2 regions of the Paraburkholderia sp. J41 genome follow, and region 2 is predicted to be linked to the other one. Evidence: predicted binding sites of a transcription regulator. Region 2 holds the regulator's gene; the other holds the start of a gene.
What was found. Region 2 encodes LexA, which represses DNA repair genes until DNA is damaged. Its sites were predicted from a motif close to ACTGTATNNNNATACAGT; they were not measured.

Region 1 (4,262 bases), on a different contig from region 2:
TTGCCGTCCCGAGCTTTTCGCGCTGAGGAACAGCACCTTGTCGATGCCGGCGCGCGGGCACGCCTTCAGTTGCGGGAACAACGTGCCGATGGTCTTGCCGATGCCCGTGGGCGCTTGCGCGAGCAGGCAGCGCGCTTGCGTGGCCGCGCGCCACACGGCTTCGGCGAGATCGCGCTGGCCCTGGCGAAAAGCGGGATGCGGCAGGCTCAACGCCTGGAGCGCCGCATCGCGCGCGGTACGATGCGCGCTTTCCTGCGCGGCCCACGCGACAAAGCGGCGGCACTGCGCCTCGAAGCTCGCGCGCAACCCGGCGGCGCTCGCGTGCTCGACGAGGGCGGTCTCGCGTCCGGAGCCGATTTCGTAGTACACGAGCGCGAGTTCGAGCGCATCGAGTTCGAGCTTCTCGCAAAGCAGCGCGCCGTACACGCGCAGTTGCGCCCAGTGCAGCGCGCGCTGGTTTTCGCGCATGGCGTCGAGGTCGCCGCGATAGGTCTTGAACTCTTCGAGCCGCCGCCGCGCCGGATCGTAGCCGTCGGCGCGGCCGCGCACCGTGAGCGTGCCGTAGGTGCCGCTCAGCGCGATTTCCGTTTCGTACCCCGCCGGACGGCGCGCGGCGATCGCGGCGTGACCCGCGCGGCCCTCGCTTGCGTCGGGCGAGGGCGTGAAGCGCAGGTCGAGATCGCCGCGTTTGGCGGTGAATTCGCAAAGCGTGCGCACGGCAACGGTGTAGCTCATGGCGCGCCGGCGTGACCGGTTTCGAGGGCCGCACCGGACGGCGGTTCGACGCTCTCCGGCCAGCGCACGTGCAGCACCGTCACGGCCATGCCGTGCGCCGCGCAATACGCCAGCCAGCGGCGCTGGTTGTCCTGCAAGCGGTCGCCGGGGCCTTTCACCTCGATCAGTTCGTAGCGCCGCTCGCCGGTTTGCCCGTCGCTTGGGTTCATCGGCCGGAAACGCACGAGGTCGGGCAAGCCGCTGCGGTTCGCCACCGGTTCGCGCAACAGCCGCTCGAACCACAGGCGCAGGTGCGCGGCCGGAAAACAATCGAGCGCCAGCGCGAGCAGCGTGTCGTTCAAGGCGCCCCACGCGACGAACGGCGCCTGAACGCCGTTTTTCTCGGCGTAGCGCCGCAAGATCGAATCGCGATACGCGCCGCTTTCGAGTTCCGCGAGACAAGCGTCGAAATGCGCGGCACGGCGCGCGGCGAAATCGGCGGCATGCAGATCGGCGGGACCGCGCTGAAACGGATGAAAGAACGCGCCGGGCAGCGGCGCGAACAGCGCGGGCCAGCACAGCAAGCCGAACAGAGCGTTGATGAGCGTGTTTTCCACATAGAACACGGGCGCGTCGGGCGTGGCGAGCGCGCGCCGCGCGGCTTCCTCCACGCGCACGCCGTGCGGCGCGGCCGGCAGCACGAGTTCGAGGTTCGCGAAGCCGGGCGCGACGGGCGAAGCCGCGCGGCGCGCGCGCGTGAGACGCCCGAGCGTGCGCGCCGCGCGCTGCGCTTCCTCCTCGTTCGCGGGCGCGGCGGCAATCGCGCGCGCGAGCGCCACGGCTTCTTCACGCCGATCGAGTTGTTCGAGCACGCGCACGCGCCGGTAGCGCGATTCGGCGTGAGCGCTGCCGGCGTAAGCGCGCCACGCGAGTTCGGGCTCGCGCGCGCGCTCGGCGGCGAGTCCGGCGGCGTGACGCAGCTTGTCATGACGCTCGCGCAGCCACGGATTCGCATGCGTGCGCGCGGCGAGGGCGTCGAGCGTGGCGAGCGCGGTTTCGATCGGCGGGACGATGGGCGCTTCGTCGGCGATGGCGGCTTCGAGCGTCTCGCGGCAGTCGCGCAACGCGAGCCAGGTGTCGATGTCGCCGCGATGCTGGAACGCGCGCGACGCGGCGTCGAAAGCGACGGTTTCGTAGCGGAACACGCCAAGATCGGCGAGCACGAATTCGCGCCAGTCCTGGCGCAGATTGCCGAAGAACATCAGGCGCAGGCGTTCGCACAGCGGCGCCGCCTTGAAATGCCAAACGGTGTCCGCCGAAGCGGGGAACCAGGCGTGCCAGTCGCGCACCCCGGTCGCGGCAGTGCTGCCGCAAAGGTGCGCCGTGAGCGCGCCGAGCGTGGCGGCCCGCGTGGCACGCGCGGCGTGCGCCTCGGGCGCGAGTTCGAGTCGCGCTGCCAGCGCCTGCAATTCCGCTTTCGTCACGAGCGCGGCGAGCGTTTCGAAGTCGAGCGCGGGCGCGCCGTCGAGCCAGCCCGCCGCGACGAGCGCCGCCGCCGCCGCGCGCGGGCAGCCGATCTCGGCGTAATCGAGCCGGCTCGCGCGAAAATGCGGGCCTTTGCGCATCAGCATGCGCACGAACAGCGCGCGCGCCGAACGCGGCAGCAACGGGAAGGTCGCGGCGAAACGGCGCTCGGCGTCGTCGAACAGATCGGCGCAGCGCGCGCCGAGCCACGCGAGCGCGCGCTCGAAGTTCGCGAGGTAATAGAACGGATCGGGAGAGTCGGAAAGCACGCGCGGCACTGTACGGATATACAGCGGCGATGATAGCAGGCCGGCGCGGCCATTCGCGCGCGCCTGCGGCCGGCTCAGGGATTGCCCGGCCCTTACGCTACAATTGCCGCAGCCTGAAAACCGGAACCGCGATGAACCCACGCAACGCCTGCCTCGCCGCCCTCGTGGCCGCCACGACCCTGTTCGCGGGCTGCGCGGCCCAGTACCGCAACCCCAACGCGTGCGAAGAGGAAATGCGCAACCGGCTCGCCGATCTGTCGATGGGCGACCTCGCCGTTTCGCATAGCGCTACGAACTGGCGCGGCGCGCGCGTCGTGGTCGAAGGCAGCCTCGACAACCCGGCCGCCGCCTATGCGGCGTCGGGCGCAGCGGCGGCATCGGGTGCCTCGGGCGCTTCGGATGTTGTGGCGGCGTCGTCCGTAGCGGCGGTGCCGGCGTCGGATGCCGCTTACGGCACGCCGGCGCGTCGTGATGTTTCGACCTACACGTCCACGTCCACGCCCGCGGCGGCGGCGCTGCCCGGCGTGATGGCGGTGCCCACGGCGCCGGAGGCCAACGGCTCGACGCCGGAGGCGAAGCCCACCACGCCCGTGGCCGTGCTCGCCCAGAAGCTCGGCCTCAAGAAGCCGCCGCGCACGCTGGCGGCGGCCGAATGCACGTTCGACGAATCGGGCGGCATTGCCTCGTTCCGTTGGCTCACGCCGGCCAAGCTCGCGCGCACCACGCCCGATCCCGACGCCGACGAGTAAGCCCGCGCGCGCCGGCAGTTTGCCGAACGCTCGCCGCATCGCTCACGAAGGCCCCGCAAGGGGCCTTCGGCGCTTCCGGCTTTCCGGCGCGAAAACTCAGAACGCGAAATACGGCCCGTTGCCGGCGGGCGTGGCCTGTGCCTCGATCGCCGTGAACACGCGCCGCCCGAAGAAGAAGGGCAGCCCCCAGCCGAACGCGCTCCCGTTGTAGCCCGCGAGATTGTCGAAGGCCCAGTTGCCGGTGGCGAACAGCGTCGACGAGCTGGTGACGGCGAAGCTCACGGCGGCGCTCGCGTTGTCGATGCCGAGAATCGTCGCGCCGAGGTTCGTCGGCGAACTCGGGCAATACCAGAAGCCGCAGCGCGTGAGCGCCGCGTTGTTGAAGTAGAACGCGTTCGAGCCGCTGTCGAGATAGCTGCGCGAATAGACGGCGCCGTCCGACGTGATCGTGCGCACGTAGCCGGTCACGCTGTTGGCGCGCAGCACGGTCGCGCTGCCGAGCGCGTTGTTCGCCTGCGAGCCGATGCCGAACACGAGCTGCCCCGTCACCGCCGAGGCGCCGCCGTCGGGAACGTCAGGCAGGTCGATCAGCACGCCGTTGTTGTCGGTGGCGAACGCCGCGACGGGATTGCTGATCTGCTGCGCGAGCGGTTGCGCGCTGGGCGTGCAGCCGCCCGACCCGCAGGCGTAGTACCACGACGGCAGCGGGGCGTTGACGCAGGCCGCGCCGCAATCGGCGCTGAATGGGCCGACGCCGAGAATGCCGTTCGAGCGCAGCGCCGTCGCGTTCGTCATCGCGAGGCCGAGACCCGCGCAGCCCGAGGGTGCGCCGCCCACGGCCGGATCGGCGATCAACTGGATCGGCAGCGCGGCGGCGTTCTCGCCCGCGAGCTTGACGTCGGCGCTGCGCACGGCGCCCCAGGTGTAGCCGGTGCCGAATGCCGCGCACGCGCCCGCGGGATCGGTGCCCGCGCCGGCCGGCACGGCGGGCAGCGCGAAGCCGGCG
Region 2 (4,262 bases):
GACTTGCAGGCCGAAACGCATCTGCTCTCGGTCGTCGACATGCGCTCGTCCATCGCTCAAAGCGCGGGGCTGCTGACCGATGTGGCGTGCGGCCGCTTCGAGGAAACAGCGCGCGAGATTCTTCAGGAAGGCGTGGATTGGCTCACCGAGCGCGGTGTGCGCGCGCAGGGGCACTTTGCATTCGGGCATCCGATCGACGAAATCGCAAATCTCGCCATCGAACTGAACGTCGATCTCGTGGTGGTCGGGCATCGCTGCCGCACCGGGCTTGCGCGCTGGTGGATGGGCGCGGGCAATACGCCGCTGCTCGATCGCGTGTCGTGTTCGATTCTTGTGGCGTGTTCGTCGGCGGCCGAGGAAAAACAGCAGCAAGCCGCCGCTTGAGATTGCCCTGACAGGCGCCGCTCTGAGTGACGCATTGAGCGGCGCAATTGAGCGGCCCAATTGAGCGGCCCAATTGAGCGGCTCAATCCAGTGCGAAGCCGGTTCGCCCCGGAACCGGCTTTGCGGCGATGCTTTTACGGCAAACGCCGTTACGGCGAATTTGCCGCGCTTCCCTCATTGAGCTCGACCGCCGCGAGCTTCCAGAAAAAAAGCCCGTGGCGCTGAAGGATGGCGGCGTAGTGCTCGCCCGTCGTGCCGCGGTCCCATGTGAGCGCGAACTCATTGAGGCTGCGATAGCCCGCCGCGGTAACAGGCCGTGATCCCGGTGCAGGCGTGCCCGGGGCGGTTTGCACGGGCGGAGCAGGTTGAGCGGGTGGTGCGGGCGCGGCGGCCGGCGGCGCTGCGGGCGCCGGTTGCGTTGATTGAACAGGCGGCGCCGGCTGCGCGCCCGAGGTTTGCGGCGCGGGCGCCGCGGGTTGTTCGCCCGGCTTGCCCGTGGGCGGCATGCCGTTGAGCAGTGCGGCCACACCATCGGGCGTAGCGTAGGCGTCCACGAGCGGGCCGATCAACGCCGCGCCGATCACCGCGCCGAGCAGCAAAAGCGGATTGCTGCTGTGCTGCGCGTGAATGCGCTGCTGCAACAGCGCGCCAACTTGCTGCTTCAGACTCACGCGCAGCGCCGGGTAATCGACGTATTCGTTGAGCGTGGCGGCGTCGCGCGCGTCGGCAGCGGCTTTCATGCGATTCACGGCGATATACGGCGACGCGTAGCCATAACCGAGTACCGCAACGGTAGCAATCACCGCGACGGTGATCGCAAGGGGCTTTTTCCAGCTTGAGGTATTCGCGAGCGGCTCTGTCATAAGGTGGGCGTGATCGTTCGGTCAAGGATTGACCGCCATAAAGCGAAAACGATCCCGAAGCACAAACAGAACCCGCATCGCGGCGCGTCCTTTTTTGCGACGCGCGTGCCTTATTTCGCGAGCGCGGCCGGCAAGTCGGTCGGTTGCTCGGCAATGCAGCGGTCGATCGCGCGGCACACCGCGTCCACCGTGCCCACCAGAATGAGCCGCGACGGGCCGTGATAGACGCGCACCGGCGCGCGGCGCGCGGGTTGGTCGACGTTGAGCGCGCTGTTGAGCGAAACACGCGCGAACGCCGGCTGTGCCGAGGGCAGCGGCGGCAGGTCGGCCGTGCTGGTGGCGACGAGGTTGGGCGCGTTGTCGATATCGTCGAAGAGCGAGCCGTTGATGGCGGCAGCCGTGGCGCGCATCTCGCGCGCGGCGCACGAGGCGATTCCACGCAGATGACGCAGGCGGCCGAATTGACGGAAGGGCAGCAGACGGGCAAGGCGTTCCATGACTCTCTCCAGACGGATATCAGCGGATTTTTAGAATTCGGTGGGGCGAATCAAGCCGACCGCGATGCCTTCCAGCGCGAATTCCGCGCTGCCGGACTCGACGAAAATATTGTCGTAGTCGGGGTTTTCGGCGATCAGCTCCAGGCCGTTCGGGCGGCGCTTGAGGCGTTTGACCGTGACGTCGTCGCCAAGACGCGCCACGACGATCTGGCCGTCCTTCGCCTCGGCCTTCTTCTGCACGGCGAGCAGGTCGCCGTCGAGAATGCCGGCGTCGCGCATCGAAAGACCGCGCACTTTCAGCAGATAGTCGGGGCGGCTCGAAAAGAGCGCCGGGTCGCACATGTAGTTCTGCGAGATATGTTCCTGCGCGAGGATCGGGCTGCCCGCCGCCACGCGGCCGACGAGCGGCAGCGCGAGCTGCATGATGCTCGCATGCGGCAGCGTGAACTGATGCGGCAGCTCGTCGCCCATGGGCACGAGACGGATGCCGCGCGAGGCGCCCGCAGCCAGCTCGATCACGCCCTTGCGCGCCAGCGCGCGCAAATGTTCCTCGGCCGAATTGGCGGAACTGAAACCCAGCTCCGCCGCGATTTCGGCGCGGGTGGGCGGGAAGCCGGTGCGCTCGATCGCCCGGCGGATCAGATCGAAAACCTGCTGTTGTCGTGCGGTGAGTTTGGTCATGGCGCCACTGTATGTTTAAACAGGTGACTGTATTTTTATACAGTATTTGCCGCTTTTCAAGTGTTACTTGAAGTTCGTCGCCCCGATGCCTTGCCGATGCCGCCGCAGCAGCGTTTCATGGCGCCCTGACGGACGGAAAAATGCCGTTGCAGCGGTTTCCTCTGTCGCTTACCACTTTTGCGTATTAAAAAATGAAGAAACATTATTTTTAATGATGTAAGCGGATCGCTAGACTGGCCTCCATCGTTAGCGGCAACTGAGTCGGCAACTGAGCGGCAACTTGCCGGCAACCACATACGGGCACGGAGAACAGATAGATGGTCACGGAATCGGGGAAATTGGCGGGGAAAGCGGCGGAGAAAGCGCCGCGAGCAGGCTGGCTCAGGACATGGGCGGCGAGGCTGGCGCTCGGAGCGGCGCCGCTGATCGTGCCGGTCGCGGCATTGCTGGGCGGCGCGGCGGCGCTGGCGCCCGTGGCCGCGCATGCCGATACCGCGCTGCTCAACGTCTCCTACGACCCGACGCGCGAGTTGTATCAGGACATCAACGAAGCCTTCATCAAGCAGTGGAAGGCGAAGACGGGCGAAACCATCACCATCAAGCAGTCGCATGGCGGCTCGGGCGCGCAGGCGCGTTCGGTGCTCGACGGCCTGCAAGCCGATGTCGTCACGCTCGCGCTCGCCTGGGACATCGACGCGCTCGCCAACAAGGGCCTCGTCGCGAAAGACTGGCAAAAGCGTCTGCCGGACAACGCCTCGCCGTACACCTCGACCATCGTGTTTCTCGTGCGCAAGGGCAACCCGAAGCACATCAAGGATTGGGACGATCTCGCGAAGCCGGGCGTCTCGATCGTGACGCCGAATCCGAAAACCTCGGGCGGCGCGCGCTGGAACTACCTTGCGGCGTGGGCCTACGCGCTGCATCAGCCGGGCGGCAACGAGCAGAAGGCGAAGGAGTTCGTGACGAAGGTCTACAAGAATGCGGGCGTGCTCGATTCGGGCGCGCGCGGCGCGACCACGAGCTTCGTGCAGCGCGATATCGGCGACGTGCTGATCGCCTGGGAAAACGAGGCGTTTCTCTCGCTCAAGGAATTCGGCCCCGACAGGTTCGAGATCGTCGTGCCTTCGGTGAGCATTCTGGCCGAGCCGCCCGTTGCCGTGGTGGACAAGGTCGTCGACAAGAAGGGCACGCGCAAGGTTTCGGAAGCCTATTTGCAGTTCCTTTATAGCGAGGAAGGTCAGGAGATCGCCGCGAAGAACTTCTATCGTCCGCGTTCGACCGCGGTGCCCGCGGCGCTCACGGCGAAGTTTCCGAAGCTGAAGCTTTACACGGTCGACGACACGTTCGGCGGCTGGGCCAAGGCGCAGAAGACGCATTTCGCGGACGGCGGCGTGTTCGACTCCATCTATCAGCCGCAGTAAGGCGCGAGCGGGACGCTACGACGCAAGGCAGCAACCGAAAGCATCGGCCGCGCACAGGAACGACGCGGCCGCATAACAACGAAGCGCGCCCACGGGCGCGCTTTTCGGCGCAAAAAAGCGCAACCCATGTCTGGACGACGAGCATGACGACGTTTCGATTACGCAAGCCCAGTGCGCTGCCGGGATTCGGCCTGACGCTCGGCATCACGGTGGCTTACCTGAGCCTCGTGGTGCTGATCCCGCTGGCCTCCACCTTCCTCAAGACGGCGACGCTCGACTGGAGCCAGTTCGTGCGCGCGGTGTGGTCGCCGCGCGTGATCGCGTCGTATCGGCTCACGTTTCTTTCGGCGCTCGGCGGCGCGCTCATCAACGCCGTGTTCGGCTTTCTGCTCGCGTGGGTGCTCGTGCGCTACACG

Region 1: a site for LexA is predicted at 2,515-2,532, ahead of U5805_RS26715 (VRR-NUC domain-containing protein). Genes of this name have one in related genera too.

What each region holds. Positions count from the first base shown of each region.
Region 1 covers NZ_CAJMZE010000036.1:36,441-40,702, forward strand. Annotated here, with positions in the region: gene U5805_RS26710 (ATP-dependent DNA helicase) at 1-735, opposite strand, end outside; gene U5805_RS26715 (VRR-NUC domain-containing protein) at 732-2,507, opposite strand; gene U5805_RS26720 (hypothetical protein) at 2,639-3,256, shown strand; gene U5805_RS26725 (DUF3443 domain-containing protein) at 3,353-4,262, opposite strand, start outside.
Region 2 covers NZ_CAJMZE010000015.1:75,300-79,561, reverse strand. Annotated here, with positions in the region: gene U5805_RS17350 (universal stress protein) at 1-384, shown strand, start outside; gene U5805_RS17345 (DUF2939 domain-containing protein) at 534-1,247, opposite strand; gene U5805_RS17340 (hypothetical protein) at 1,358-1,744, opposite strand; gene lexA (transcriptional repressor LexA) at 1,775-2,425, opposite strand; gene U5805_RS17330 (sulfate ABC transporter substrate-binding protein) at 2,743-3,846, shown strand; gene cysT (sulfate ABC transporter permease subunit CysT) at 3,990-4,262, shown strand, end outside.